DNA from 2 places in the Kribbella sp. NPDC051952 genome. Region 2 is predicted to be linked to the other one. Evidence: riboswitches for the same ligand, from Rfam matches in the RefSeq annotation. Region 2 holds a riboswitch; the other holds the start of a gene.

Region 1 (6,820 bases), on a different contig from region 2:
GCGACGTACCGGCGCCTCATGAAAACCCGGCCGGAACTGCTCGAGCTCACCGCCCGGGCCGCGGAGCAGCTGACCAAGGCACACGATGCGCTGGGTGAGTTCGAGCCCGCCGTGGTGGCCGGCGAGCAGGCGCTGCCCCTGTTCGAGGAGCTCGCGGTGGACGACCTCAGCTGGCTGAACCGCCTGATCACCTCGATCGAAGAGCAGGCGTTCCGGCTCCATCGGGTCGGGCGTTCCGACGAGGCGCGACGACTCGAGTTGAAGGGCGTCGCTCTCCGCGAGAAGTTCGCGGACCTGTGAGTCAGGCGCCGTACGGCGTCCTCGTCAGCACAAACGTGGCGACGTTCAGGTGGGTGATTGTGTCGCCGTCGCGGAGGACGTGCAGCTTCTCACCGGCGAGGTAGCCGTCACGACCCAGGTAGAGGTCGGGACCCAGCGGCGAGAACCGAGTCGTGAGGCCGCCGCTGAGTTGGAGGATGCCGGCCGAGACCGACATCTCGACCGGGGTGTTCCCCCAGTACCAGTGCCCCAGGAGCTCCTCACCTTGCGACAACGCCGGCTCCGGTAGCCACTCCGGCGGGAGGCTGGGCTCGAAGGCGGTAACGGTCGCGATGAGGTCAGGCGGGAGGGACGCGACCCGGCCGTAGGTTGCGTTCCCGAGGGTGACAGCACCGATCCGGCGGACCCGGTCGACGAACAGACCCGCCAGGAACCCGGGCATCGAGCCGGTGTGGCCGATCAGCAGGTGCGGGTCGGCCGCGATCAGCCGCAGGCCCAGCCCGTACGACGCGGTCAGCCCTTCCCGTGGATCCGTGGCCACCGGCGCCGCCATCTCCTCGACCGTGTCGCGGCTCAGCACCTCATAGACCGGATCGATCCAGAACGCCGCATAGCGGGCCAGATCCTCGATCGTGCTCCACATCTGACCGGCCGGCGCCATCGCACCCGAGTCGTACGCCGGCTCTTCCACCAGCTGCCCACTGAACGGGTGCACCGAGAAACCTTGCGCAGCGGCTCCGGTCGGGAAGTACGTCGTACGCCGCATCTCCAGCGGATCGAGAATGCGCTTCTGGACGAGTTCGAGCCAGGACTCGCCCCGCAGGCGGGCCACGATCTCACCGAGCAACGCGTAGCCGAGGTTCGAGTAGTGGTGCCTGCGATCGGCCGGACCGACCGCCTGCGACTCGTCCATCGCGGCGGTCAGTTCGTCGAACGAGACGCCCGGATTGCGTTCCCACCAAGGGCCTTCGGGCTCGGCGTTCATCCCGCCGCTGTGCGCGAGCAGGTGCCGGACTGTCCGGTCGCCGAACGCGATCCCGGGCAGATGCTTGCCCACGGCATCGTTCAGCGCGAGCAGCCCGTCGTCGCGGCACTGCAGCACCAGGACGGCCGTCAGCGTCTTCGTGATCGACCCGATCCGGTACTGCACATCCGGTCCCGGGGCGGCCCCGGCCGCGGTCGCGAACCGCCCCCGCGACCCGGTCCACACCAGCGAACCATCGCGGACCACGCCGGCATTGACCGACGGCAACTTCCATTCGCTCTGCGCCACCGCGATCTCGCTGAGGAGCGCGGTGGCGGTGTCAGGTCGAACCTGGGTCACTCAAAGGCCTCCGGGGCTGGGCAGGAGCAGATCAGGTTGCGGTCGCCGTACGCACCGTCGATCCGGCGGACCGGCGGCCAGTACTTCGAGGCGCGGTCCACGGAGCGCGGGAACGCCGCCTCCTCGCGAGTGTAAGCGTGCTCCCACTTGTCGTTGATGACCGACCCGGCCGTGTGCGGCGCGTTCACCAGCGGGTTGTCGGCGGCCGGCCACTCCCCCGCGGCGACCCGGTCGATCTCGTGCCGGATCGCGATCATCGCGTCGCAGAACCGGTCGAGTTCGCCGAGATCCTCGGACTCGGTGGGCTCCACCATCAGCGTCCCGGCGACCGGGAACGACATCGTCGGTGCGTGGAAGCCATAGTCGATCAGCCGCTTCGCGACGTCGTCGACACTGATCCCGGTCTCCTTGGTCATCGGCCGCAGATCCAGGATGCACTCGTGCGCGACCAGCCCGTTCTCACCGGTGTAGAGCACCGGGAACGCACCCTCGAGCCGCTTCGCCACATAGTTCGCGGTCAGCACCGCGGCCTTGGTCGCGTTGGTCAGACCGTCAGCGCCCATCATCCGGATGTACGCCCACGAGATCGCCAGCACACCCGCGGAGCCGAACGGCGCCGCGCTGATCGGGCCGACGCCGGAGTCCGGACCGGCCTGGTCCAGCAGCGGGTGGTTCGGCAGGTACGGCGCCAAGTGAGCCGCGACGGCCACCGGGCCGACACCCGGACCGCCACCACCGTGCGGGATGCAGAACGTCTTGTGCAGGTTCAGATGCGAGACATCGCCACCGAACTCACCGGGCTTGGCCAGACCGAGCAGCGCGTTCAGGTTCGCGCCGTCGACGTACACCTGGCCGCCGTTGTCGTGGACGACCCGGCAGACCTCGGTCACACTCTCCTCGTACACCCCGTGCGTCGAGGGGTACGTGATCATGATGGCGGCCAACCGGGCGGCGTGCTCAGAAGCCTTCGCCCGCAGGTCGTCCAGGTCGATCGTGCCGTCGTCGTTGCCCTTGACAACGACAACCTTCATGCCGGCCATCACCGCGGACGCGGCGTTGGTGCCGTGCGCGCTGGCCGGGATCAGGCAGACGTTCCGCTCGAGGTCGCCCTTGGCCCGGTGGTACCCGCGGATCGCGAGCAGCCCGGCGAGCTCACCCTGCGAGCCCGCGTTCGGCTGGATCGACACCTTCGCGTACCCGGTGACCTCGGCCAGCCAGCGCTCCAGCTGGCCGATCAGCTTCACGTACCCGGCCGCGTCCTCGATCGGCGCGAACGGGTGCAGGTCCGCGAACTCCGGCCAGGTGACCGGCTCCATCTCGGTGGTCGCGTTCAGCTTCATCGTGCAGGAACCGAGCGGGATCATCCCGCGGTCCAGCGCGTAGTCCTTGTCGGACAGCTTGCGCAGGTACCGCAGCATCGCGGTCTCGGACCGGTGCGTGTTGAAGACCGGGTGCGTCAGGTACTCCGTCGTCCGCGGCACCGCGATCGCGGGGGCGGCCAGCGAGTCGTCGTACTGGACGCCGAACGACTGGCAGACGCGCGTCAGCGTGGCGACATCGGTCTTCTCGTCGCAGGAGATGCCGACGTGGTCCGCGTCGACGAGCCGGAGCCAGATCCCGTTCTGCCGGGCGGCGTCGACCACGTCGGACGCACGGCCCGGGACCCGGGCAAGCACGGTGTCGAAGAAGCTGTTGTGGACAACCTCGACCCCACCGGCCTGCAGCGAGGTGGCCAGCTTGCCGGCGTAATTGTGCACACGCTCCGCGATCGCGCGAAGGCCGTCCGGTCCGTGGTAGACGGCGTACATCGACGCGACCACGGCCAGCAGGACCTGCGCCGTACAGATGTTGGACGTCGCCTTCTCGCGGCGGATGTGCTGCTCGCGGGTCTGCAGCGCCAGCCGGTACGCCGGTGCGCCGTCGGCGTCGACCGAGACACCGACCAGGCGACCGGGCAACGACCGCTCGAGACCGGTCCGGACGGACATGAAGCCGGCATGCGGACCGCCGTAGAACAGCGGTACGCCGAAGCGCTGCGAGGACCCGATCACGATGTCCGCGCCGGCTTCACCCGGAGCCTGCAGCACCGTCAGCGCGAGCAGATCCGAGGCGACCGCGACCAGGGTGTCGCGCTCGTGCGCGGCGGTGATCAGCGGCTCGAGGTGACGGACCACACCGCCGGAGCCCGGGTACTGCACCAGGAAGCCGAAGAAGTCGCCCTCCGGCAGCCCACCGGTGGTGTCGGCGACGACGACCTCGATGCCGAGCGCCTCGGCCCGGGTCTTCACGACGGCGATCGTCTGGGCAAAGCAGTCGGCGTCGACGAGGAAGCGGTCGGACTTACTCTTCTTGTTCGACCGGTGCGCCAGCGTCATCGCCTCGGCGGCCGCGGTGCCCTCGTCGAGCAGCGACGCGTTCGCGGTCGGCAGCCCGGTCAGGTCGGAGACGACGGTCTGGAAGTTCAGCAGGGCCTCGAGCCGGCCCTGCGAGATCTCCGGCTGGTACGGCGTGTAGGCGGTGTACCAGGCCGGGTTCTCGACCAGGCGGCGGACGATGACCGACGGCGTAAAGGTGCCGTAGTACCCCTGCCCGATCATCGAGGTGGCCACGGTGTTGCGGGCCGCCAGCTGGCGGAGCTCGGTCAGCGCGTCGACCTCGGAGGCCGGTTCGGGCAGCCGGAGCGCTTCGGTCGAGCGGATCGACGCGGGGACGGCGGCGTCCACCAGCGCGTCGACGTCGTCGTACCCGAGCAGCTGGACCATCCGCGCGACCTCGTCCGGGCGTGGCCCGATGTGGCGGTCGGCGAAGATTGCTGAGAGTTCGGTCATCAAGAGGCTCCGTTGCTGACGTGCTTCCGGTCGCCTCCCCCTCTGTCACGCAGCGCGCGCTCCAGAGTCGCCTGTGGCACTCGGTCCATGGGCCTGAGAGGTTCCGGGGAGGAATTGCCCCTTCGGCGCCCGGTTGAACGGGTCTCTCCCGAGTGCTGTGTACGGCGGTTCCGAGGCTACCAGGAATCCCCGAACAGTTCGGGCAGCAGCCGCCGAGCGGTCGGCCGCGCGGCGTTTACCTCGGCCTGGGTCGCCGCAGTCATCGGCCAGCGGACCCGCGTGCCGACGTCCGCCCAGCCCCCGACCGCGGCCAGGAACTTGTCCAGCGCGGGGTTGGACAGCCCGGCCTTCTGCAGCGGTACGACGTGCTGCCCGAAGAACTCGCTGATCCGCCATTCGACGTCCAGGTCGTGAGCCGTCCGGACCGCGCCGTTCGGAGACATGGCCGCCACGTTGGAGTAGCTACCGTGCGCGCCGAGTCGCGACATGCTCGCGAGAAAGTGGCCGGGGACAAAGATCGACAACCCGGACTTGGTTGCCTCTTCGAACCAGGCCGCATCCCCACCCGCGGTCTTCAACCCGATCAGGCTGGGCACTGCCTCGGCCAAACTCGCCAGCAACCGCGGCGCAACCGGCGTCTTGGCGTGGGGCGGGTTGTAGAGGACCAGCGGAACCTCGCCGGCGACCTCGGCGGTCCGGCGCAGGAAGTCCAGCACCTCGCGGTCGTTCAGCGACAGCCAGTCGGGGACGATCACCTGGATCGCACCCGGCTCCAGCGTCGCAGCCCGGCGGACGCGATCCAGCTGGAGCTGGGCGGACGGATGACTCGCACCGATCTGGAAGGACTTGCCGGTCCCGGCCAGTACGCCGTTGATCCGGTCGAACTCGTCCTCGGTCAGGGTCTGGAACTCCCCCGCCGTCCCGTGGGCGTAGAGCCCGTCGAGCTCGGTCCCGGCCAGCGTCTCGGCCTGGGCCTCCAATCGCGCGAAGTCGATCGAGTCGTCGGCGTTCAGGGGTAACAACAGAGTCGCCCACACACCACGGAGCGAATCAGCGGTGAGTGGGCGCACAGAAGAATCTGTAGCAGCTCAGCCGGTCATGCGGGCGCGGCGACGGGCGGCGAGCTCGTCGTTCGCGTGCGAATCGGCGTCGCCGTCGTGACCGTCGGCACGCTCGGTCGGCAGCTCGGAGAGCGACCCCTCGACCTCGCGCCAGACGCCACCGAGGGCGATGCCGAAGACACCCTGGCCACCGGCCAGCAGGTCGATCACCTCGTCCGGCGAGGTGCACATGTACACCGAGGCGCCGTCGCTCATCAGCGTGATCTGGGTCAGGTCGTCGATGCCGCGCTTGCTCAGGTGGGCGATCGCCGTCCGGATCTGCTGCAGCGAGATGCCGGCGTCGAGCAGACGCTTGATCACTTTCAGCAACAAGACGTCACGGAAGCCGTACAGCCGCTGCGTACCCGAACCCGTTGCCGGGCGGACGGACGGCGAGACCAGACCGGTGCGGGCCCAGTAGTCGAGCTGACGGTAGGTGATCCCAGCCGCGGCGCACGCGGTCGGACCGCGGAATCCGACGTCTTCCGGCATCGGCCGCAGATCGTCGTCGAAGAGCAGACCCTGGACACCGGCGGCAGCTGCCGCCTCAGCGCGTGCTTCGGACGTCGACTGCGCCGTCAGATCCGTGTCCCCGGTGCGTGTCACGCCTGAGCCTCCCTGGGTACCGACTGGAACGGTTCACATCCGTGGAGTGACAACACCCCACGACTCCTTCAAGGTAAGCCGATGACCAGGGAGGGTCAACGACAACCGCATCGAGCCGGGAGCGTGTCGCGGCCGTCGTACGAATCGTTACCTGTCTGGTCTTGTCCCGCCGGCGCCGGTTGAGCGTCAGCTTTTGTCGAAGTCTTCCGGTGTCACCTGGTCGAGGAACTCGCGGAAGCGCTCGACCTCCTCCTCTTCCTCCACCTCGTCGGCGCCCGTCTCACTCTCCGGGACGGGAATGCCCGCCTCGGCCAGAATCTCCTCGGCGCAGAACACCGGCGTACCCGTCCGCAGCGCCAGCGCGATCGAGTCCGACGGCCGGGCGCTCAGCTCGGTCTTGTCGTCGAAGACCAGGATCGCCTCGAACACGCCGTCGGTCAGGTTCACGATCCGGACCTGGCTGAGCGTGTGCCCGAGCACCCGGATCGCCTCGGCGAACAGGTCGTGGGTCAGCGGCCGCGGCGGCTCCATGCCTTGCTGGGCGAAGGCGATCGCACTGGCCTCGGCCGCGCCGATCCAGATCGGCAGGTACCTCTCCCCGCTGACCTCTTTCAGCAGCACGATCGGCTGACTCGAGGGCATCTCCACCCGGACTCCGACCACGTCGACTTCGCGCACACCTT
Region 2 (6,820 bases):
CTGGACCAGCTGCGCGAGGCCGTCGCGGCCAGCGTGCTCGCGTTCGGTGACGTGGCGAGTGAGCTGCCCGAAGCGATCCGGGGTGGCGGCGAGCGGTGGCTGCAGGGCACCTTCGACCGGCGTGCGCGGACCGCGGGCAACGGCGTCGGCTACGCCTCGATCGTTGCTGCTGGCAAGCACGCGCCGGTGCTGCACTGGGTCCGCAACGACGGCCCGGTGAACGAGGGCGACGTGATCCTGCTCGACGCCGGCGTCGAGACCCGGACCCTCTACACCGCCGACGTGACCCGGACGTTCCCGGCCACCGGTGAGTACACAGCGGCCCAGCGGCAGGTGCACGACCTCGTCCACAAGGCACAGCTGGCCTCACTCGAGGCGGTCAAGGTGGGAGCGCCGTACCGGGCCTTCCAGTACGAGGCGCTGCGGGTGCTGGCCGAGGGCCTTCGGGACTGGGGTCTGCTGGACGTGTCGATGGACGAGCTGCTCGGCCCGGACGGGCAGCAGCACCGGCGGTACATCGTCTGCGGGACCGGGCACTACATCGGCCTCGACGTCCACGACTGCGACGCGTCCCGGCCGGAGGCCTACTTCGCCGGCGACATCGAGGCCGGGATGGCACTCGCCGTCGAGCCCGGCCTGTACTTCCACCCGAACGACGAGACCGTCCCGCCGGAGCTGCGCGGTATCGGCATCCGGATCGAGGACAACGTCGTCGTCCACGCCGACGGCCTGGAGATCCTCACCAAGGACCTCCCGATCACCACCGACGGCCTGGAGCAGTGGACCAAGAACCAGCTCAACCGCCGGTAATCAAGCGATCGCTCAAAATTAACCGTCACCTGCAGTAACACTTCTCGGGCCGGGCCCGATATAGCGAGCGGGGGAGGGTCGAACTCGGCCCGGCGCGTGGAGTGGGGGGCCGCGGACCACGCGCCGGGGCCGAGTCGGCCTGGACTGGGACCAGGGGGGACCCAGCATCCTGGGGCCACGGGGAGTAGTCATCATGAATCTACGGGTGCGTGTAGTTCATTACGGAGTTCAGCACTGGTACGCCGACATCGACGATGCCGACGATCCGCAACCCGACGATCCGTTCTGGTACGTCGACCATTGCCGATCGCAGCGCCAGGCACTCGAAACCGCCTGCGCCGAGCTGCGGCTGCTGGCGAACCGAGTGGTCCAGGGCGATCATCTCGACCGCGTCCTCGACGTCAGCGGCGTACCGGTCTGAGCCACGACTCCCGGGCCGGCGTTTGTTGGGAACGCCGGCCCGGGGCTGCTCAGCCGGCTGGCTGCCCAGCCGACCAGGGTCCCCTCAGCCGGTCGGCTGGTCAGCCGGTCGGTTGGACGGCTGCGCAACTGGTGCCGCGCTTCGGCACCCGGCGGTCGATCAGGTAGGCGTCGATCGTCGACAGCATGCACGGGCTCGAGTTGTAGCTGCCGTGTCCCCAGCCTTCATACGTGAGCAGTACGCCGTACTTCCCGAGCTGCCGCTCGACGTTCCGGGCCGAGGCATAGCCGGTCGCCGGGTCGTGGATCGCGTTGGCGAGCAGGACCGGCGTCTTCAGGTCGCGGACCTTCAGCACGTGCTGCGGGTTGTTCGACTTGGGTCCACCGAGGCAGTTCGAGACGGCCATCAGCTGGCCCGGATACGGCATGTCCGGATACTTCCGGGCGAGCCTGTCGAGGAGTCCGGCGTACTCGCGGTAGTCCCGCACCGGCAGGTTCCAGTCCTGGCAGAACGGCGCCAGGGTGTTGTTCACCAACCCGGTCGGCACGGGGGCCTGCCCGGTCGGCGGCTCGCTCTCGTCGAGCGTCTTCAGCATCGTTGCCAACGCACGCCAGTCCGGGTCGTAGAACTGCCGGAACACCGTGAAGCTCAGGTTGAACGGCGTGATCGCGACGGTCGGCCGGCGCGGATCCGGGATCTCACCGTTGCCCGCCCGCTTCAGCAGGTCGGCCCAGAGCGCCCGCACATCGCGACCGTGCAGTACACAGTCCGTTGCCTGATCGCACCATTTCACGAACTCGTCGAACGAGTCCTCCACCGGTGCCGCCTGCGAGTCGAGGAACGCGCGCGTGGTCGGGGAGCTGTGGTCGTGCACGCTCTCCAGGACGAGTGCGCGAGTACGGCGCGGATAGGTCTCGGCGTACTGCGCACCGAGCATCGTCCCGTACGACGAACCGTGGAACGAGATCTGCGCTTCGCCGAGGGCCGACCGGATCGCGTCCACGTCACGCACCGTCTGCCAGGTGTCGATGTGGTCGTAGAGCGGGCCGGTGTTCTTGCGGCAGTCCGTGGCCAGCGTGCGGTTGAAGCGTACGGTCGCGTCGAAGTCGGCCTGGCTCGTCAGTAGTGGCGACGGCTGCTGGGACAGCAGGGCAGCGGAACACATCACCGGGTTGCTGCGGGCGATCCCGCGCGGATCGAAGCTGACGATGTCGAAGCGGTCCTGCAGTTCGGGGCTGAACCGGCTGATCCCGGTCTTGATCCGGTCGACGCCGGAGTCACCGGGACCGCCCGGACCGAACACCAGGACCCCGACGCGTTCGCTCGGGGACTTCGCCGTACGCCGGGCAATCGCCAGGCCGAACGTCGGTCCGTCGGGGTGGTGCCAGTCGATCGGAAGCTGGAGGGTCGCGCACTGCGATCCCTTCACCTCGTCGGGATCGTCCTTGCCTTCGGGCTTGCAGTCGGACCACTGGATCGTGGTCTTGGTGGTCGTTGCCGATACCGGGAGCGTGATGAGCCCAGCGGTCGCGACACCCAGCGCCACTCCACCTGCGAGGACGCGTCGTGTGAACTTCATACGGAGGATCTCCTGTCTGCGGAAAGCCTCTTCATCGTTCGGCAATCGGTTGCTCGGGCACATCGGTGATGAACCCGGTGCGACCCGGGGCCGGGCTTGGGGGACTTGTTAGGGTCGGTCGCTGATGACTACTGGTGTGGGTAACAGGCATGCGGTGTGGTTCCGGACGGTGGCGATCGCCGAGGCGATCTCGTGGACCGGATTGCTGATCGGGATGCTGTTCAAGTACGTGCTGTCCGACAACGAGATCGGGGTGAAGATCTTCGGCCCGATCCACGGCGGCATCTTCATCGCGTACGTCGTGACCGTGCTGCTCGTGCGTGGGCCGCTGCGCTGGTCCTGGCCGGTGACGCTGGCCGCGCTGGCGGCGAGCGTTCCCCCGTTGTTCACCTGGTTCTTCGAGATGTGGTTGGTGCGGACCGGCCGGATTGACGTTGGTGGGCGGACCGCCGTACCGTCCACAGCGTCAGTCAACTCAACAGCCGCATGAACCCGTGCGGGAGAGTCCCAGGCGTGACCTGGGCGCCGTAGGAGCAACTCTCCCCAAGAATCTCTCAGGCACCTTCACCGCACGGGCGAGGCACCTCTGGAAGGCATCTGCCCAACAGAGCGGGGAGGACACCAACGGTCAACGGCGACCGGAAGGAACCTCCACACGATGGCGATCAGCGTCTTCGATCTGTTCAGTATCGGGATCGGCCCGTCCAGCTCCCACACCGTGGGACCGATGCGTGCCGCCCGCACCTTCGCGCTCGGTCTGGCCGACGCCGGCCTGCTGGCCGCGACCACGACCGTCGAGGCGCAACTCTTCGGCTCGCTCGGGGCGACCGGGCACGGTCACGGCAGCAACAAGGCCGTCCTGCTCGGGCTCGAGGGCGAGGATCCCGAGACGATCGCCACGCATGCGGTGGACGCGCGGGTCGAGACGATCCGGGAACGCGGTCGGCTGCGGCTCGGCGGGACGCACGAGATCGCGTTCGACGAGAACACCGATCTGATCATGCACCGGCGCAAGGCGCTGCCGTACCACCCGAACGGGATGTCCTTCCTGGCCCGTGGTTCTGGCGGCGAGGTGCTGCGGGAGCGCACGTACTACTCGGTCGGCGGTGGCTTCGTCGTCGACGAGAACGCGGCCGCCGGTGACCGGATCGTCCCGGACACGACCCCGTTGAAGTACCCGTTCACGACCGGCGCGGAGTTGCTCGACCGGTGCCGCGAGTCGCAGCTCTCGATCAGCGAGGTGATGCTCGCGAACGAGTTGGCCTGGCGGACCGAGGACGAGATCCGGTCCGGGCTGCTGCACATCTGGCAGGTCATGCAGGACTGCGTCCGCGAGGGCTGCGAGACCGAAGGCATCCTGCCGGGCGGTCTGAAGGTGCCGCGGCGGGCCCATGCGCTGCACACCAAGCTCACCCAGGATCCCTGGTCGGTCGATCCGCTGAAGGTGATGGACTGGGTCAACCTGTTCGCGCTGGCGGTGAACGAGCAGAACGCGTCCGGCGGCCGGATCGTCACCGCTCCGACGAATGGTGCCGCCGGCATCATTCCCGCCGTACTGCACTACTACCGGCGCTTCGTGCCGGGGGCAACCGATGACGGCGCGGTCCGGTTCCTGCTGACCGCCGGCGCGATCGGCGTGCTGTACAAGGAGAACGCGTCGATCTCCGGTGCCGAGGTCGGCTGCCAGGGCGAGGTCGGCTCCGCCTGCTCGATGGCCGCCGCGGGGTTGTGCGAGGTCCTCGGCGGTACGCCGCTCCAGGTCGAGAACGCGGCCGAGATCGCGATGGAGCACAACCTCGGCCTGACCTGCGACCCGGTCGGCGGCCTGGTGCAGATCCCGTGTATCGAACGGAACGCGATGGCGTCGGTGAAGGCGATCAACGCGTCCCGGATGGCGATGCACGGCGACGGCGTCCACGTCGTCACGCTGGACAAGGTGATCAAGACGATGCGCGAGACCGGCGCGGACATGAAGATCAAGTACAAGGAGACCTCCCGCGGCGGCCTCGCCGTCAATGTCATCGAGTGCTGATCACCAGGGCACGGTTCCGGTCAGGCTGAGGTATTCACCGGTCGGTCCGTCGGGGCCGATCTGAGCCAGCCGGACGATGATCTCGGCGCCCTGCTCGACGGTCTGGTCGCCGCGGTGCCCGTTGAAATCGGTCGCGGTGTAGCCGGGGTCGACTGTGTTGATCCGCAGTTCCGGCAGTTGCCGTGCGTACTGGACCGTGAGCATGTTGAGCGCCGCCTTCGACGAGCCGTAGCCCGGTGCCGGGACCCAGACCGGGACCGCGGCGGGATATGCCTCCGGGTCGACCGCGGCGGCGATCGAACCGAGACCGCTGGACACGTTCACGACGACCGGGTTGGCGCTGCGCTCCAGCAACGGGAGGAACCGGTGCAGCATCCGGATCGGCCCGAACACATTGACGTCATAGATCAGGTGAAGGTCGTCGGCGGTGAGTTCGCGAGCCGTCCGTCGCGGACCGAAGACGCCGGCGTTGTTGACGAGTACGTCGAGCCCACCCGCCTCGGCCTCGAGTTGCTGGGCCGCGCTGTCGACGGACTCGTCGCTGGTGACGTCGAGCGGCAGGTACTGCGCGCCGAGGGTGGATGCAGCCTCCTTGCCGCGCTGAGGATCGCGGGCGCCGATGTAGACGGTGTGTCCGGCGGCGATCAGTTGCCGGGCGGTCTCGAATCCGAGGCTCTTGTTGCCTCCGGTGATGAGTGTCGTGGTCATGCCTTCACCCTCGCGCCAGGGCGCCGGGCCAGGTAGTACCCGCGATGACCTAGGGACTGGCAGTACCAGGCTGTTCCGGCCGAGGCACGGAATACTGGCGGTATGAACGAGCTCGGCCGGACACTGCACGCGTGGCGTGATCGCGTCACCCCGGACGCGGCCGGGCTCCCGGCAGGTGGTCGGCGGCGGGCGCCGGGGCTGCGGCGCGAGGAGCTGGCGCTGCTCGCCGGGTTGTCGGTGGACTACATCGTCCGGCTCGAGCAGGGCCGGTCGGACTCGCCTTCGGTGCAGGTGCTGACCGCGTTGTCCCGCGCGCTCCGGCTGTCCGATGCCGAGCGCAACCATCTGTTCATCCTGGCCGGCCAGGTCGAGCCGTCGCGCGGCCGGATCTCGGCGTACATCCCGGCGAGTGTGCAGCGGATGGTGGACCAACTGGACGCCGCGCCGCTGTGCGTCTGCGACGCGGCCTGGACGATGATCACCTGCAATCCGCTCTTCGCGGCGATGATCGGGGACCCGACCGAGTGGCCGGGCCGCTGGCGCAACATCATCTGGCGGCACTACGCCTCGCAGGGAGACCGGGTCGTACAGACGCCGGAGCAGCGGCGGAGCTTCCAGATCGCGATGGTGACCGACCTGCGCGCCTCCGTTGCCCGCTATCCGCACGACCCGGACCTGAAGGCTCTGGTAGATGAGCTTCGGACCGGGTACGACGAATTCGCCCAGCTCTGGGACCAGCCGGTCGTGGGCTTCCACCAGACCGAGCAGAAGACGATCCGCCACCCCGAACTCGGTGAGTTCACGGTCGACTGCGACGTACTCACGGTGCCTGGCAGCGATCTCCGCCTCGTCGTCTACACCGCCGCCCCGAACTCCGAGGCCGCCGACAAGCTCCGGTTGTTGTCGGTGATCGGCCTGCAAACCCTGTCCTGAATGCTGAACTTGCTGGTCCTACTAACGGACCGGAATGGTACGAATACGTACGGGTATTCCGGTGACGAAATGTTGCGATCTAGCGTGGAATTTCTTCCAAGGGGTGTTTCAAGCGCAGGTTGTACAGCTACTCTGCGGGTCTTGTGAAACCGTTCTCGCCCGCGGCGGAAAGCCGCCCGCCCTGGCAGAACCCCGCCCGCTTGCGCCAGCTCGCCGCCGTGGTGGGCATCCTCCTGCTGCTGTACGCCGTCCTGTTCCTGACCGCCCTCGTCGGCGGGCCGCGGATCGGCGCGTCCTTCCTGCCGCTGCCCGGCGGGGGTCCTGATCCGGCCAGCCC

Evidence for each region. Region 2 has a riboswitch for glycine ahead of AB0L70_RS13575 (L-serine ammonia-lyase). Riboswitches for the same ligand answer to the same signal wherever they lie in the genome.
Region 1: another riboswitch for glycine. It lies ahead of gcvP (aminomethyl-transferring glycine dehydrogenase); the one in region 2 lies ahead of AB0L70_RS13575 (L-serine ammonia-lyase).

What each region holds. Positions count from the first base shown of each region.
Region 1 covers NZ_JBFAXQ010000011.1:183,810-190,629, reverse strand. Annotated here, with positions in the region: gene AB0L70_RS21780 (tetratricopeptide repeat protein) at 1-300, shown strand, start outside; gene AB0L70_RS21775 (serine hydrolase domain-containing protein) at 302-1,603, opposite strand; gene gcvP (aminomethyl-transferring glycine dehydrogenase) at 1,600-4,431, opposite strand; glycine riboswitch at 4,503-4,592, opposite strand; gene AB0L70_RS21765 (dihydrodipicolinate synthase family protein) at 4,608-5,468, opposite strand; gene AB0L70_RS21760 (MerR family transcriptional regulator) at 5,520-6,023, opposite strand; gene AB0L70_RS21755 (bifunctional nuclease family protein) at 6,324-6,815, opposite strand.
Region 2 covers NZ_JBFAXQ010000006.1:49,487-56,306, forward strand. Annotated here, with positions in the region: gene AB0L70_RS13555 (aminopeptidase P family protein) at 1-810, shown strand, start outside; gene AB0L70_RS13560 (hypothetical protein) at 1,016-1,231, shown strand; gene AB0L70_RS13565 (alpha/beta fold hydrolase) at 1,332-2,810, opposite strand; gene AB0L70_RS13570 (DUF3817 domain-containing protein) at 2,935-3,300, shown strand; glycine riboswitch at 3,298-3,390, shown strand; gene AB0L70_RS13575 (L-serine ammonia-lyase) at 3,469-4,842, shown strand; gene AB0L70_RS13580 (SDR family oxidoreductase) at 4,843-5,550, opposite strand; gene AB0L70_RS13585 (helix-turn-helix transcriptional regulator) at 5,653-6,483, shown strand; gene AB0L70_RS13590 (hypothetical protein) at 6,627-6,820, shown strand, end outside.